3 regions of the Alkalibacillus silvisoli genome follow, and region 3 is predicted to be linked to each of the others. Evidence: riboswitches for the same ligand, from Rfam matches in the RefSeq annotation. Region 3 holds a riboswitch; each other region holds the start of a gene.
The links. Region 3 has a riboswitch for cobalamin ahead of ABDZ63_RS14350 (DUF4430 domain-containing protein). Riboswitches for the same ligand answer to the same signal wherever they lie in the genome.
Positions count from the first base shown of each region.

Region 1: another riboswitch for cobalamin. It lies ahead of ABDZ63_RS07050 (acyl-CoA thioesterase); the one in region 3 lies ahead of ABDZ63_RS14350 (DUF4430 domain-containing protein).
Region 2: another riboswitch for cobalamin. It lies ahead of ABDZ63_RS15070 (ribonucleoside-diphosphate reductase subunit alpha); the one in region 3 lies ahead of ABDZ63_RS14350 (DUF4430 domain-containing protein).

Region 1 is NZ_BAAACZ010000010.1:14,513-20,285, reverse strand. It holds gene ABDZ63_RS07070 (AraC family transcriptional regulator) at 1-704, opposite strand, end outside; gene ABDZ63_RS07065 (hypothetical protein) at 880-1,524, shown strand; gene ABDZ63_RS07060 (TetR/AcrR family transcriptional regulator) at 1,815-2,405, opposite strand; gene ABDZ63_RS07055 (small multi-drug export protein) at 2,516-2,950, shown strand; cobalamin riboswitch at 3,050-3,227, shown strand; gene ABDZ63_RS07050 (acyl-CoA thioesterase) at 3,371-3,811, shown strand; gene ABDZ63_RS07045 (TetR-like C-terminal domain-containing protein) at 3,841-4,392, opposite strand; gene ABDZ63_RS07040 (SDR family NAD(P)-dependent oxidoreductase) at 4,573-5,370, shown strand; gene ABDZ63_RS07035 (8-oxo-dGTP diphosphatase) at 5,539-5,773, shown strand, end outside.
Region 2 is NZ_BAAACZ010000030.1:5,425-11,197, forward strand. It holds gene ABDZ63_RS15060 (carbohydrate ABC transporter permease) at 1-319, shown strand, start outside; gene ABDZ63_RS15065 (carbohydrate ABC transporter permease) at 334-1,176, shown strand; cobalamin riboswitch at 1,331-1,523, shown strand; gene ABDZ63_RS15070 (ribonucleoside-diphosphate reductase subunit alpha) at 1,660-3,936, shown strand; gene ABDZ63_RS15075 (ribonucleotide-diphosphate reductase subunit beta) at 3,948-4,988, shown strand; gene ABDZ63_RS15080 (hypothetical protein) at 5,035-5,466, opposite strand; tRNA gene ABDZ63_RS15085 (tRNA-Leu) at 5,570-5,651, shown strand.
Region 3 is NZ_BAAACZ010000029.1:5,383-11,155, reverse strand. It holds gene ABDZ63_RS14360 (energy-coupling factor transporter transmembrane component T) at 1-418, opposite strand, end outside; gene ABDZ63_RS14355 (DUF4430 domain-containing protein) at 412-1,254, opposite strand; gene ABDZ63_RS14350 (DUF4430 domain-containing protein) at 1,322-3,412, opposite strand; cobalamin riboswitch at 3,568-3,757, opposite strand; gene ABDZ63_RS14345 (hypothetical protein) at 4,067-4,297, opposite strand; gene ABDZ63_RS14340 (prolyl oligopeptidase family serine peptidase) at 4,781-5,773, opposite strand, start outside.

The sequences.
Region 1 (5,773 bases), on a different contig from region 3:
TCACCTTCTACTTCAAAAATCGCCCATGTGTTTGCAGGAACTTCTAGTCGTGTAAATGAGTCAGGGGTGTTTTGGGTTGTTGCAACACCAAAATAATAGTCGATCTCTCCTTCATCTTCGCCCTCACTGGTGTAATCTGTTAACACATGTAAAATCCCAGGTGGTTCTAAGTCAGAAAGGTTTGCTAATTCATTAATAGTCTCTTCAGACATCGTTTCCCAAAGCTTTACAACTTCAGGGTCAACATCATTGTCAATCACTCTCATCCTTTGTTTAATTCCAGTAATTGAAAAGGAATTTTTTTCGATAATGCGTACATTCATTTCATCTACTCCTCTAACAGTTAGTTGGAAGGTCAATTTAGGATAAGATTTTAACGAGGTGCTCTGTTCTTTAAGTTCAGATGGCATAAGTCCATGGACTTGCTGAAAGGCTCGGGCGAATGAGTTCGGTGATGAGTAGCCATACTTCATGGCAACATCAATTATTTTAATCTCATTACTCTTTAGTTCCATCGCAGCTAGTGTCATCCGTCTTCTACGAATGTATTCGGATAAAGGAATCCCTGCTAAAAATGAAAACATTCGTTTAAAGTGATATTCAGAACATTGAGCTATTAAAGCGACTTGGTTAAAGTCAATTGCTTCATCTAAGTTGTCTTCAATATAATCTAACGCATCATTCATTTGTTTCAATAAATCCATGTCATCAACCTCCCATTAACTAGAGAATACCAATTCATTCAATTTAATTCCCCACATTTTGTGCACAGATATGTGAGATATTTTACATCAAAAGGGATATCCTATCTTAAATTATTATATGCTATACTGATATTATCAAAAGCTAAGAGCATGAATTTCTGTTGGAGGACTTATTATGAATTTATTAATAGAGTACCAGTGGGAAATTTTTATTTCATTAGAGGTTTTATCTTTAGTTGCTTTGTTGTTATTTGGCGTTTTTCGTTATTACCTTGGTCATAAGCAGAGTAGCTTATTATTTATTTTATTATTTATTGTTTTATTAATCATCGAGGCTATCTTAGGGGTAGTCATTTACCAAGAAACAGGAGAATTCCAAACCTTTCAACTAGTCGTTTTAATCTTTGTGATCTATGCGCTAACTTTTGGTATTAATGATTTTCGTAAGTTAGACCGCTGGATGCGTAAGAAATTTGGCTCTTGGCGCGAAGTTGAGATGTTGACAGAGAAAGATTATGAGATTATGAATCGCCAGAAAGATCCTAAATACATTGCTAAAGTCAATCGTAGAAGTGCTATGATTCATTTAACTATCTTTGTAGTTGTTCAAGGTATTTTTTGGTCACTTGGAACAGATAGTTTTGAAGAAATGAGAAGTTATCTAACAGACTTATCTTGGTTTGAAGCAGGAAATTATGAAGATTCACCGTACCCGAGTGAGACGTTGTATAGTATTGGCATGGTTTGGACTATAATCTTTGTCATTGATTTTATTTACTCTTGGTCGTATACTATTTTTCCAAGTTCTAAATCTGAGTAACTATCTATCTAGGTGTTAACCAGGAGGAATAATATTGACTAAACTTGTTGTCTTATTTTTCGCTACATTATTGGGTATATAATTGAGGTCGCTACACCCAAAAGACTCCGAACGCTGATAAATCTACCTGAACGCTGATAAAAGTTGGTCGAACGCTGATAAATCTACCTGAACGCCTATAAAAATTTCCAAGCGCTGATAAAATATCCTCACAGGTAACTGATCATTGTTACACAAGGCTACTAATGTTCCGTATTTTAGCAGCCCTTCAACCTTTTGTCTCAAACTCTTTATTTCTTAATCCCTCTCCAGAACACTTTCCAAATATCATTTAAATGATTCTCTAATGCCATGCTTGATAGTGAATAATAACGCAAATCTACATCTAAGTTATTTAAGATAAAGAGGTAATGTCTTAGTATGGTTTGACTGGATAGTGCTGGGTCAATTTCATGGTTTGTTTTTCCTTTTTCAATAATTTGTAAAAATGTATTTTCGAGTTGTTCTTCACTTGCTTGAAGAATAGGTTTAACTTGTCCTTCGATCTCAGGTGGTGTGAAGAGAACAAATCGATAAAAGAATTCACCTAAAAATTCGATTTGGTATTCATTTGTGTAAATTTGATTTAATACACTATAAAGTATTCGCTCAGCTGACTGGTCTTGAATTTGATTGACCGTCGAAAATACAAAATCGATATACTCCTTAGCCACCTGTTCAACTGTATGATGAAAAATCGCTTCTTTATTTTTAAAGTGAGCATATATTGATGGTTTTTTAATTCCAACGTCATCGGCTATTTTCGTCATAGTTGTGGCTTCATAACCGTAATCTGAAAATAGCTGGATGCTAGTATTAATAATTTGTTCTTTCGTATTCATGAAAGTCATCCTTTTCTTTGTTTTAAAGCTGTGTTAGAATTAATGGGCAAAAACCTACCGTTCGTTAGGTTGTCTATCTTATCATAACATGGTGGAGAGGAAAGATAAATATGCTAGAGTACATTTGGCTAAGTTTTAGTGCTTGGTTTATGGGTTTTTTTCCATTATTTGAAATATATCTTGCTATACCAGGTGCGATGGCTATGGGGTTAGACATGGGGTCAGCGGTAGTATGGGCGAGCTTGGGTAACTTTTTAGCGATTCCAATCATTGTCTTCTTCTATGATCAATTATCAAAGGTTAAAAGAATCAATAAATATTTTGATAAGCTATCACATTCTCGCTTCAGTCATAACATTAGAAAAGGTAGTTTTATGTTTGTATTAATAGCAACCCCTATTGTTGGTGCTTGGGCAGTTGCTGTTCTAGGAAAATTATTCGGAATGGAACGTGGGAAGTTGTTCTTTTCATCTGCTATTAGTATTACTTTATATGGGGTTCTATTAGGTGTATTAACCGAATTCGGGATTAATACTTTTTTTTAGCAACGATTGACTACCGACCGTTAGTTAGCTTGTCTTATGAATTGACATTATCGATCGGTTGAGAGATATTATTGGAAGAGAATTGATCATTCTCAGACAAAATTAAATATGCCTTATGGTGCTTGTGAAAAGCTTAAAAGGGAAGGTTGGTGTAAGTCCAACGCGGTCCCGCCACTGTGATGAGGAGACATATAGATTATCCACTGTTCATGTGAATGGGAAGGACTATGTGTTGATGAATCTGAGCCAGGAGACCTGTCATAAGGAAGAACATGAATTCCTACGGGAGATAGGAGGGTGTTACGTCATGGTTGACTATGTTTCGAGTTATGGTGTGGTTCCATAATTAGTTTGGCCTTTTCATTATTAATAGTATGGGAGGTTAATAGATTGGAACCATTACCGGTTAGTTATTCGAAAATGAAACAGACAAAACTAGTCCTTCCACCTGATACGAATCATTTAGATACAATATTCGGTGGCAAGGTGTTAGCATTTATCGATGAAATTGCTGCTTTAACAGCAATGAAGCACTCTAACGCTGCAGTTGTGACAGCTTCTATTGATTCAGTAGATTTCCTGTCATCTGCAAAAGTAGGAGATGCTTTAACTTTAGAAGCGTTTGTAACTAGGACAGGTCGTTCATCGATGGAAGTGTTCGTCAAAGTATATGCTGATGATTTACTACAAAGGAAGAAAGAACTAACAACAGAATCTTTCCTTACTATGGTCGCAGTCGATCAGTACGGAAAACCTATTCCAGTACCAAGAGTTGTTCCAGAATCAGAAGAGGAAAAAAGGTTATATGATACAGCACCTGCTAGGAAAGAACACCGGAAAAACCGTTCTTTGTTAAGGTGAGGAAAACCAGCTAACTAGAGTTAGCTGGTTTAATTATTAGTTAGTTCTCTGATCAATGCTTGGTTCATATCGTCAGTAGACGTTTGAAACCCTTCATAATACCACTCTAATACCAACCCTAAAATCGCATTAGCATAAAAAGAAACTTTGAAATCAATCTTCTCTTGTTGTAAATTACGTGACTTCATTGAATATTTAACCAATAACTTAATTTTGTTAAGAAACATTTCATAATAAGAAAATTTCGAGCTACTACTAAAAATAAAACTATAAATTTCTTTATTTTCATACACATGTTCAAATAGATTGATCATTTTTGGCTCAAGTTGATCTTTGTTTTCGATTCTGTCTTGAGTTGTTTTAGTTATGGCGTCTTCAAGTTCTAGTAAGAGATGGTCTATAAATTCCTCGAAGTAATGTGGAACATTGTTATAGTGAAGATAGAAGGTTCGTCTCGTTATCTTTGAATTCCTACATAGTTCTGTAACGGTAATATCCTCTAATGGTTTTTCTTTTAAAAGTTCAAGTAAAGCAATTTTTAAGTTTTGTTTTGTTTTTACAACCCTTAAATCCCGTTTCATTTTAATCTTATCTCCTTAGCTGTTTTGAATCATTTTATATTTAAGTATATTTGATGACACTTTTATTATACAAATGTATAATAAAAGTGTGGGGATTCTTAATAAAAGTTTACAGCTTTATTTTAGCATGGATTAATGAACACTTAGTAAAAAATCATTTTATAAAGGGAGAGAAGTTACATGAAAGTTAGGGACAAAGTGATTGTTGTGACAGGTGGAGGAAATGGCATTGGCCGAGAACTCGTATTAAATCTATTAAATAAAGGAGCTTCTGTTGCCGCTGTTGATGTTAATAGTGGCGGGTTAGAGGAGACGGTGAACCATTCAGGTGAACATCGTGATTATCTATCAACACATGTTGTTGATATAACAGATCGTGAGGCAGTCGAGTCTCTACCTAGTGAAGTGATTGACCACCATGGCAAAGTAGACGGCATTATTAATAATGCTGGTATTATTCAGCCTTTTGTTGATGTAGAAGACTTAGATTATGAAAAAATTGATTTAGTCATGAATGTTAACTTCAATGGGACACTATATATGACAAAGTCTTTCTTGCCATATTTCTTAGAAAGACCAGAAGCGCACATTACGAATGTATCAAGTATGGGTGGTTTTTTGCCTGTGCCAGGACAAACCATTTATGGAGCGTCCAAAGCAGCGGTGAAACTTCTAACAGAAGGATTACATTCTGAGTTAAAGGATACAAATGTTAATGTAACAGTCGTTTTCCCAGGTGGAGTAGGGACGAATATTATGGAGAACTCTAATGCAGAGGGCACAAGAGAATCAAGTGGTGACGATGAAGGACAGTCACACAAACTACTAACTCCAGAAGAAGCAGCAGAAATAATTGTTAGTGGAATGGAAGATGACAAATACCGTGTTCTAGCTGGAAAAGACTCAAAAATGATGGACCGCTTATACCGACTTGTGCCTAAAAAGGCTGCTAACATTATTGCTGATAAATTAAGGTAAAAAATTGATTCTCACATTAAGTCTTTCACTCTCTTAAAATAAAGAACTAATTATAATGTTTAATGACCTTGTTGCCAATCCAATTTCGTGTTTTCACAGTAAAGTGTGATAACATGAAATTGGATAAATTATGTAAGATAGATTTAGAAGAAAGTGGTGTAGGGTGAGATGGGAAAAAGTGAAAATATAATTTTAACGAATATGTGTATGGTGTATGATGGTGATTACATATTAGTTCAAGAACGTTTGAATAAAGACTGGCCAGGCATTACATTTCCAGGTGGTCATATCGAAAATGGTGAATCCTTTTTTGATTCGGTTATTCGAGAGGTTTATGAGGAAACGGGTCTAATCATTAAAACGCCAACACTTTGTGGCGTTAAGCAGTTTAAACCTAAAGGTG
Region 2 (5,773 bases), on a different contig from region 3:
AGCCGCTCGTATTGATGGGGCAAATGAGTGGCAACAGTTTTGGCATGTCACTTTACCACTTATTTGGCCGCAAATTAAGATTTCAATTTTATATATTGTTATTACAACATTGAACGGTTCATTTATCATTGTTCAAGTAATGACTGGTGGTGGGCCGAACAATTCGACACACGTCATGGGTTCATATTTATACCAGCAAGCATTCAATCAGTATAACTTCGGCTATGGTGCAACAATTGGTGTTATGATTCTAGTTATTTCACTGATTACAATTATCATTCTACAATTCTTATTAAAAAGAGAAAAAGTTGAATACTAAAGGGGGGAGTCGCAATGAGAAGAACATTTGGTGAAATGCTGGTTAGGTCAGGAATTAGATTGCCTTTAATATTATGGTCTTTAGCTGTTTTATATCCGATTTTTTGGATGTTTTTAGGATCGTTTAAAACAAATGCTGAAATATATGCTAATCCGTGGGGAATTCCTGAACAGTTTAACTTTGATAACTTCATAACAGCATGGACAGATTATAATATTGATACAAGTGTATTTAATAGTTTAATAGTAACAGGTATTGGCGCGTTATTATGCCTTGTTCTTGCGATTCCTACTGCATACGCACTTGAGCGGATCCGTTTTAAAGGAAGTCAAATGTTATTTACGTTATACATTTCAGCGATGATGATCCCAATGGTGTTAGGTTGGATTCCATTATTCTTCTTATTAGCTCAGTTTAATATGTTAGATAATATTTTTGGTTTAGCTATTGTTTATGCAATCTCGCAATTGCCTTTTACGATATTCGTGTTAACGAGCTTTATGGGGACAATTCCTAAATCATTAGAAGAGTCTGCTGCAATAGATGGTATGTCTCCATATGGCGTACTCTGGAAAATTGTCACGCCTTTAACCATGTCAGGGATTATAACGGTTACGATCATGAATGCGATACAATTTTGGAATGAGTACTTCATGGCATTAATTTTCTTGCAGTCTAGTGAAAACTATACATTAGCACTAGCAATCGACTTTATTAGTAATGAAGCACAATATACGAATGCTTGGGGCGTATTATTTGCCAGCTTAGTGTTCGCGATTGTACCGGTGATCATCTTATATGCTATCTTTCAGCGTCGTATTACGAAAGGGATGGCAGAAGGTGCGATTAAAGGTTAAAATAATTAGTCTTAAAATCCTCTGTGTAAGCAGAGGATTTTTTGATACACTTAAGATAGAATAATAGAAAGTGCTTGTTTTTTATTTTTATATCATCTATACTGTAATCAAACATCAACATATAGATGTTTGTTTTAATTTCAAAACTATATATAGTGTTATAGCTTGTGTTGATGCCTTTAAAAGGCTTAAAAGGGAATTTGGTGAGAAACCAATACTGCCCCCGCAACTGTAAACGTGACGAAATGGAAAACCACTTTATAAGGTTAGTGTTTGCTACTTATAAGGGAAGGTCCAGATTAGGAAGAAGCGTAAGTCAGGAGACCTGTCTACATGAGCCGAGTTACATTTTCTTCGGGGTGATAAGAGAATGAAGCGACTTGTCATACATATTGGCCTAAATACCAGCCAAAGTATACTCTTGCTGTCGTTTTATTCGCTTCCCCCCCCGTGGAGGCGATTTTTTATTTTTAGGAGGATTATATGACGACATTAACTAAACATGAAACACGGGTTATGAATGGGGAGGTAAAAGAAGCTTTCTCTGAAAAACGACTAAATTTATTTATTAAACAAGTAACAGAAGGATATGAACACTTAAAACTAATATCCTATGAAGACAAAGTCTTAAAAGCTCTTCAAAGTAAAGATGAAGTAACCCCTGAACAAATTACAAATGAATTATTGTTGCGTGGACTAGAAAACATTAGCCCACAGGAGCCAGATTGGACGTATGTCTGTGCCAATATTTACTTGAGGAAGCTTTATCAAAACGCGGCTATTAACCGCGGGTATAATGCGAAAAATAAATACGGTTCATTTATCGAATTACAGCAAGTTTTATCAAATAAAAATATTTACAGTGATCAAATTTTAAAACATTACACAAAAAGTGAAATTGAACAGGTAGCTTCTAAAATTAGTTCTGAACGTGACCATTTCTTTACTTATATTGGTTTAAGAACGTTAGCCGATCGTTATTTAGCCAAAGATCATAACGGTCACACTTATGAACTACCGCAAGAACGTTTCCTAACAATCGCCATGACACTAATGATTAATGAGCCTAAGAATAAACGCCTCGAATTAGTAGAAGAAGCTTACTGGGCATTAAGTAACCTTTACATGACTGTTGCAACACCAACTTTATCAAATGCCGGGAAGTCTTATGGCCAGTTATCAAGCTGTTTTATCGACACGGTCGACGATAGTTTACAAGGTATTTATGATTCGAATACAGATATCGCTAATTTGTCGAAAAATGGTGGCGGAATTGGGGTTTATTTAGGGAAAATTCGCTCTCACGGAAGTTCCATTAAAGGGTTTAAAGGTGTATCGAGCGGTGTCATGCCATGGATGAAGCAGCTTAATAATACAGCTGTTAGTGTCGATCAACTTGGCCAAAGACAAGGTGCGATTGCGGTTTATTTAGATGTGTGGCATCAAGATATTTATAAATTTTTAGATGCGAAATTAAATAATGGTGATGAGCGTCAACGTACACATGATTTATTCACAGGTGTGTCACTTCCAGATTTATTCATGGAAAAAGTAGATGCACGTGATGACTGGTATTTATTTGACCCGCATGAAGTACGAGAAGTAATGGGCTTTAGTTTAGAAGACTATTACGATGAAAAGCGAGGCTCAGGGTCATTTAGAGAGAAGTATGAGGCATGTGTGAATCATCCTGATCTATCGAAAGAGAAAGTTCCAGCAATTGATCTTATGAAGCGGGTTATGGTTAGTCAATTAGAGACTGGAACACCTTATATGTTTTATCGTGATGAAGCGAATCGTCAAAACCCGAACTCTCACCAAGGGATGATTTATTGCTCGAATCTTTGTACTGAAATTATGCAAAACCAAAGTGCGACGACAGTAGAAGAGCAGTATACAGAAGATGGTAAAATTGTCGTCACGAAAGCCCCTGGTGATTTCGTCGTTTGTAATCTTTCGAGTATTAATTTAGGGAAAGCTGTCTTTGATAATGTGCTAGAACGTTTAATCCCGATTCAAGTTAGAATGCTGGATAATGTAATTGATCTGAATACAATTCCAGTCCTGCAAGCGCAATTAACAAATCAAAAATATCGCGCAGTTGGATTGGGCACATTTGGTTATCACCATTTACTCGCACTTAAAGAGATTGTATGGGAGTCAGATGAAGCGGTTGAATTTGCGGACGAGCTGTATGAAAAAGTGGCTTATTTAACAATCAAATCGAGTATGGAACTAGCCAAAGAAAAAAGTCCTTATCCATTATTTAAAGGCTCAAAGTGGCATGACGGTAGTTATTTCGATGATAAAGGCTATCAAGGTGAGGCGTGGGATGAACTGAGGCAAGACGTACACACGCATGGACTGAGAAATGGGTACTTAATGGCTGTAGCACCAAACTCAAGTACGAGCATTATTGCAGGTAGCACTGCCAGTATCGACCCGATTTTCAAAAAGTTTTACTCAGAAGAAAAGAAAGATTACAAGATTCCAGTAACGGCACCTGATTTAAGTCCAAAGACATTCTGGTATTATAAGTCAGCTTATGACATTGATCATACATGGACAATTAAACAAAATGCAAAACGCCAGAAACATATCGACCAATCAATCTCGTTTAACTTTTATGTAAGAAACACGATTAAAGCGAAAGAATTACTGGATTTACATCTATCAGCCTGGAAGTCAGGATTTAAGACCACTTATTATACAAGGTCAACATCATCAGATATAGAAGATTGTGAAAGCTGTGAGTCATAAGGAGGAATCGTATGAGTCAAACAATACATGAAAGAAAACTATATGACATTCATGCACCAAATGCATCAACAGGGATTATTAATGGCGAAAGTTCAAACGTTTTAAACTGGGATGATGTCAGGTTTAAATGGGCTTATCCGATGTATAAAAATATGCTAGCGAACTTCTGGACACCATTTGAAATAAACATGTCAAGTGATCAAAAGCAGTGGGCAGAGCTAACTGATGCTGAACGCGAATCATTTAAGAAAATTATTGGACTACTGGCCTTTTTAGATTCAGTACAAACCGATTATTCAGCAAAAGTAGCAGATTATTTAACCGACTCAAGCTTAGCAGCACTAATGCAAGTGTTATCATTCCAAGAAGTCGTTCATAATCAGTCTTACTCCTATGTCTTATCCTCACTCGTTGAAAAGGGGGAGCAAGATGAGATCTTCGAGTATTGGAAGCATGATGAGGTGTTAATAGAACGAAATCAATTTATTGCTGATGGTTATGATCGCTTCGTCGAAGAAAAATCACCACAAGCCTTTATTGAATCCGTTGTGTATGATGTTGTGTTAGAAGGTCTGTTTTTCTATGCAGGCTTTGCGTTTTTCTACAACTTAGCCCGTAATCAAAAGATGGTCTCAACAAGTACGATGATCAATTATATTAACCGTGATGAGCTGTTACATGTTAATTTATTCGCGCATATTTTTAAAGAAACATTAAATGAAAACCCTGAACTTAATACAGAAGAAAATCTTCAGTTTGTGACAGAGACATTTAGAGAAGCAACAGAACTAGAAGTGAAGTGGGGCGAACATATTATAGGTAATAAAATTGATGGGATTAACATGGAAGAATTAGAACAATACATCCAACACACAGCAAACAAACGTTGTAAATTAATGGGCGCACCAACTCCATTCCCTGAAGTGACAGAAAACCCACTCAAATGGATTAAAGCTTACAAAGAAGTCGATGAAGGTAAATCAGATTTCTTCGAGCAAAAATCAAGACAGTATACGAAAGTGTCAGATGATAATGGATTTGATGAATTATAAAATGAGCAAAAACCAAGAGCACCTTTAAATAGGTGCTCTTACCTTTTTACATCATAAACGCAACAAATGCTATGACCGGGAAAGCAGCAGAAAGCATCATCGCCGTTTTTTGAGTCGTTTGGAAATAAGCAGTTGTCTCTTTGTCGATATTTGGATGTTGAAGGATCTCCCTACTTGAGAATAGTCTAATGAGTCCAACGATAAAGACCAATAGAGCGACAGCAAGCGGTATAATTGCACCTTGAGAACCATCGCCTTCTTCTAAATGCATAAAGCCTACGATGATTAAAATAATTGGGATAATTTCGATCACCGCAACCTTAACCATAAACCGGGTCGTTAATTTTTGTGTAAAATCTCTAGTCACTTCCCCCTGGTTTAGTTGATTTTCTAGTTGATTCATAGATTGACCAAAAGCGATAACAATACCCACCACCACAATGATAGTAGCTATGGCAAAAAACCAAACTGGATCCATTAATCATTTCTCCCTTTCTTATGTATTTTATCCTATAATATATATTAACGAATCATTGACAAAATACGTTTCAAATACTAAGATAAAATATGTTCATTATTATGCCGGTGTGGCGGAATTGGCAGACGCGCACGACTCAAAATCGTGTTCCTTCTGGAGTGTCGGTTCGAACCCGACCACCGGTATTTTTAGGTTAATTTTAGTTAAGGTTAGAAATTCATTAATTACTCACAAATGTTGATGTATTAGCATTTGTGAGTGTTTTTTTATCTTAGACAATACGTTAGAAAACGTTAGAAAATAATTT
Region 3 (5,773 bases):
TAGTGAGTAACGCCCATTGAGGCAAAACCTTTGAAAATAAATATAAAAGCTTATCCGGTGTTAACACGATATTAAATGTTACGAAAATAGCTAAAATCCCCACCAAAGTTGAAGCAATCATGATCCCTTGGATTACTGCTTCAAGCATAATTGGCTGATCAAAAAGATGAAACAAAATCTGATTACCCCTACGATTAAAAATCGGGGTGAGAAGAATGATGAGTGTACTCATCATTCCAATCATAAAGCCCCATTTTTTTAATTCCCTTCCTTTATCTAAAATGTAATTAAAGGTACCTATTAGAAATAGGGCACCTAACAAAAATAAAGGATGTTGATATAACATTAATCCAATAATAATCAGCACATAATAAACCAATAAAACGAAAGGATGGAATGATTGAATCCCTCTTACCAATCTGAATCCTCCAAATAATTCACTGTGTAACTCCAATCAACGGATTGCCCTTCATGAACTGAATAGATACCAGAGCTTCGATCAATCATAACGTCATCCACTCTTATATGCCATCCACTTAATGGTCCTTCATCAAACTCATATAAACCATCAATTCCTTCAACATACGCAGTAGCACCAGAGCCACGAACACTCATATCAATCTGTTTTTTCTGGGCTATTCGTTGTGTAACATCTAATGCAGTATCTCCATCTTCTAGCGCTACTTCCGTTTCAGGTAAAATGGTTCCTTTTACATCCCCGGTTGTAATTGAAACAGTGACTGTACTCTCAGATTCTTTTTTATCATCGTCTGACTGCCCATCATTTTCGTTTTCATTAGATTCACTATTTTGATTTGAATCCCCTTCACTGGAGTCATTTGATTGTTCTGAACTTCTATTTGAAGAGGAGCTTCCTGAGTCATTCTGGCTTGAATCTTCATTGGACTCTTCTACTTCATCACTATTTGATTCTGTGGTGGTGCTTTGATCACTTTCTTCATGGGTTGAATTTCCCTCATCACTACTATGACCCTGCTCTTCATCATCAATAGAAGAATCTTCTTTTTCAGTTTCTTCCCTTTTTTCAACCTGTTTATTATTTTCTTTTTTGTTTAGTAATGTATCTAATAAATCAGGTGCTATTGATTGTTTATACTCAACTACCCGTTCTACCTCTCCAACCTCATTTACATCAGTTAAAGATTCTTGGTTAGAGTGTGGTTCTTCCGGTGAACAACCTATTATAAAAAAGAGAATAAAACCAAGCATGACCTGAATCAGTAGACGTCTCATGGTAATTACCTCCTCTTTGATGTAAGCATCAGGTAATCCAGTCAACCTGAATTATCCATCAACTCACTTAAAGATTAACACGTAGTCTTCTTTTAAAAACAACGAGCATAATGCCTGCAATCACCATAAATATTCCGATTGCAATAAAAGTATAATTGGATGTTGCCGTATCAGGCAGCTCTTCACCTGATGCTGTATGTTTGATTTCAGTATTTTCATTTGAAGTATCTTGATCTACATCATTATTATTTTCAGTTGAATCCTTCTTGTCATCCGTACTAGATTCTATTACACCTGTAACATTTTCACCTCGATCGTCCTCTTTTTCATCGATTTTATCTTCTTGCTCTTTTGGAACATCCACATCTTTATCTTCTTCTTTTTCTTCATCTTCTTCTTTCTTACCTTCATCTTGCTGCTCTTGATCTTCTTGCTCATCTTCTTTATCTTTATCCTCACCAGTCACTCTAAAGTCAAATATTGCTCCATCATTATTTAGAAACTTATAGTATGCTGCTAAGCCAAATACGCTTTGATTAGAAGCAATACTATTTGATTCATCATCACCAATATTTTGGTCAAAGCCGCCATCATCATTTCGAAATTGAAGTAAACGCTCCACTAAATTAACGCCTTTTTCAGTGGTAAATTCTTCACCTGTTGGGTCAATACCAACCGATACAAGTCCTGTTATAGCCATTGCTATTGATGGACTGGAATCCCCCCCATGGAATGGATCTGGGTATCCACCATCTTCATGTTGAGCTTTTGATAAGTGGGCTGCTGCATTGTCAATAACGGTTTTAATATTTTCATCACCTTGATATGGAGCAAGTGCTGCTAGTCCCATACCGGTTAAATCCACATGAAAGGAATTGCCGAAAAGAGACCAACCACCATCATCCAACTGTTCTTCAATTAAGTATTCAATCAATTTGTCTTTTGACCATGTTGCATCGTCTTCTGTATCATAACCACCACTATTAATCGCCAATAAGGAATAAATAGGGCCATTATTACCTTGACTTGTCATGCCTTCATGATTTGTTAATTTTTCTATCAAGTTATACCCTTCAATATCCGTTGCGTCTTTACCGGCAGCAGTTAAAATTAAAATGTTTCTTGCTGCGTCTGTAACAAGTCGAAATTCACCTTCATTCACTACAACACTTTCAATCGAATCCTCAGCAATTTGTTGCGCTACATCTCTTTTTAATGCATTCAGGGTAATGGATCCATACCAATCCAGGCTGTCATTTGATAAGAGATAATCAATCGATTCATCTGTTAATTGTTTAATATATTCAAGTGTTAATTCCTCTAGATTATCACTTTCAGGCTCATCTACTTCCTCTTCATTTGTAGATTCTTCTTTTCCATCATTGCTTCCTTGTTCTCCTTCAGAATCATCACTTCCAGAGTCTTCATCAATTAGCTCAGTAGCAATTAACTCCAAGTGGTCCCCTTCTTGCATTTGATAATTAACAAGACCTGTCTCCATAGAGTCATCATTTAGATACATGCCCCAGTAAAAAGAATCATCAAGGGCATCATCTAGATCATTAATAAATGTTAGAAACTCGGAATCAACAGAAACATCCAAGTTAATACCTTCTTGGTCTGTTGCTTGGAGTATTGCATCGTATGCTGTTCCAAATTTAACAATATCAACATTCGTTTCCGGTAAAACTTCTTCATCATTCAAACCAACAGCCGATACCTTAACATCAATTGTGGTATGTGGCCATATGTCTTCATCTACGACCTTAAATAATAGATTGTCTCCATGATCTAACTCGTATCCTTCTGCACCTACATCAGCTGTTGAACCATTAACAAAAAATCCCCAATAATAACCCTCTTCAGGTGAGTTTTCATTAATACCTGTAATAAATTGACCAAGGTCTGTATCTTCATAAGTCACTTCTGCTACGTCATCCAACGCATCAAATGCTGTATCCTCGTCTTCAAATGAAACAGCTTTAGTTTCAAATACATCTTCCCCGTCTTCATCAATCGCTGTAATGGTTACTCCACTAGGCAATTCATCTGCATAGGCAGGTGAACTCGAATACATGCCTGATTGAGCAATTAAAAAAATCGTTGCAATAAAAACAATGAATGAACTTTTAATTCCTTTTCCTTTAAATCTATTCACTATATTCCCCTCCAAATTAATCGATCTAATCCAACAAAAAAAACATCTCTTCAACAACGAAGAGATGTATACTTACATTATGCTACAGCGACACTATGTAAAATAAACTTAAAAATTCATCATGCGCTGGCACACCTCCCTATCCTCGTAGGTTGAATGGCGTAAAAAGATAGGCAGGTTTCCTGACTCATGATCATCATTTTCTATTACCTTCCCGTCTATTGACAGTGGTATCTTAATAGAAAACTTCCAATTACAGTGGCGGGACCGTGTCGGATTTGAACCGAACTTCCCTTTTAATGACTTATAGCGTGCTACAAGCCAACCCAACTTTTTCCTATTCAGTTATAAATATCATAAGCTACAAAATCTTAAACGTCAAGCCACTTTAAATAAAAGATATAATTACAATTTATCATCCATATAGAGAGTGTAATCTAAACTGTGTAAGTACAAGAGCGTACGGCTGCTACTTGCCTGTTTAGATTACACCCTCATAAGATTCACTTTTGGTTTTACGTTTTTAACGCTATGGCGAACTTCTGTGAATAGATCTCACTCTTTTGCAAGTGAAGAAATGATATATGTGAATAATTGAATTAATTTAAGAACTAAAAAAGCCTTCACATCAATATGGTGTAAAGGCTTTTTTATTCATTGACTTTTTGAACCTTTCTTCTCCATTTCCTTCCATTTTGAATAATTAAAACCTAACTGAAAGACACCGGTGATTGCCATGATTATAGAAAATACAATTACAGGACCTGTCGGAACATCAAGAAATAAAACAAAGGTGACTAAAAATATGGCGAAAATCCACATCCAAATTGTTCTTATAAACCTTTCTTTATAATTTAATTTTTTGTAAAAGAGCTTACTTCCCATTAAGTACCTCTCCTTTTACTTTGCTCACTATTATTATAATACAAAATCGTGTTATTTGTATTTATTGTAAAAAATTTCATTATAATATTTTGAACAAAAGTTCTTCTAAATAAATCCAACTTTTCGAGAAAAAACTTTACAAAAATTAATGATTACTATCAAGTTTACTTGTCTTTTAGTTACTAAATTTTTCTTTAAAAAGGAGCGATTACATGTTCAACAATGGAACGATATTACTAGTTTTATATCATAATATAACCCCATATCATCAACTGATAAAAATGGCATACCACTGACCTCCATTGATCATGACTTTTCGCACCCATTGATTAAATAGTGCCCATCTTTAAAATGTCACTCTTTAATTAAAAGAATACAAACAACAAAAGGAAAGATGAAGCACAAAAATCCGAACGCTTTCATTTAAGATGAATCGTTCGGATTTTCTATTATGACAACTAATTTTGTTTCAAAATCGCCCTATTAAGTTAACTCCCGCTCTAAAAATGCGTAAAAGTCCACCCACTCTTCAATTAACTTCGAAGTCGGCTTCCCTAAACCATGTCCTGCTTTAGATTCTAACCGTAAAATCGATTTTGTATCCGGTGACTTCTCTAACAATGTCGCATGGAATTTTTTCGCATGTGCTGGGACAACTCGGTCATCACTCGCAGCCGTTGCAATTAAGACAGGTGGATAATTCACACCTACTTTAACATTATGAAGAGGTGAGTATTTGTATAAAAATGGGAAGTGTTCTTCATTTTCAGCACTACCATACTCTGGAATCCAAAACTTCCCGATCGTAAACTTATGATAACGAAGCATATCAATAACTGGGACACGACAAATCACAGCACCAAATAGATCAGGGCGCTGAACCATGCAAGCCGAAACTAAAAGACCACCATTCGACCCACCCATAATCGAAAGCTTTTCTTTCTTCGTATATTTCTTTTCAATTAAGTATTCACCAGCTGCAATAAAGTCATCAAATACGTTCTGTTTATTCTCAAGCATGCCAGCCTCATGCCACTTTTCACCATACTCTGAACCACCACGCAAATTAGCAACCGCATAAACCCCACCTTTTTCTAACCAACGTAGAATTGCAGGGTTAAATGAAGGGGGCAAACTAATATTAAAGCCACCATAACCATATAATATAACTGGGTTTTCACCATCTAAAGGTAAATCCTTATGTTTTGTTATAAACATCGGAATACTCATGCCGTCCTTTGATGAATAAAACACTTGTGTAGTTTCAAACTGTGACGTTTCCACTGCTAATTCTGATTCAGCAAATATACTTAACTCATTAGTATTTAAATCATATTGATAAACAACTGTTGGACTTAAGTAAGAAGTCATCCCGAAAAACATTTCCGATTGATCATGATTTCCTGTTAAATCTGTAATTGAACCCAGTAATGGCACTTCTATATGATGGCTTTCAGTACCATCAAAGTTATACAC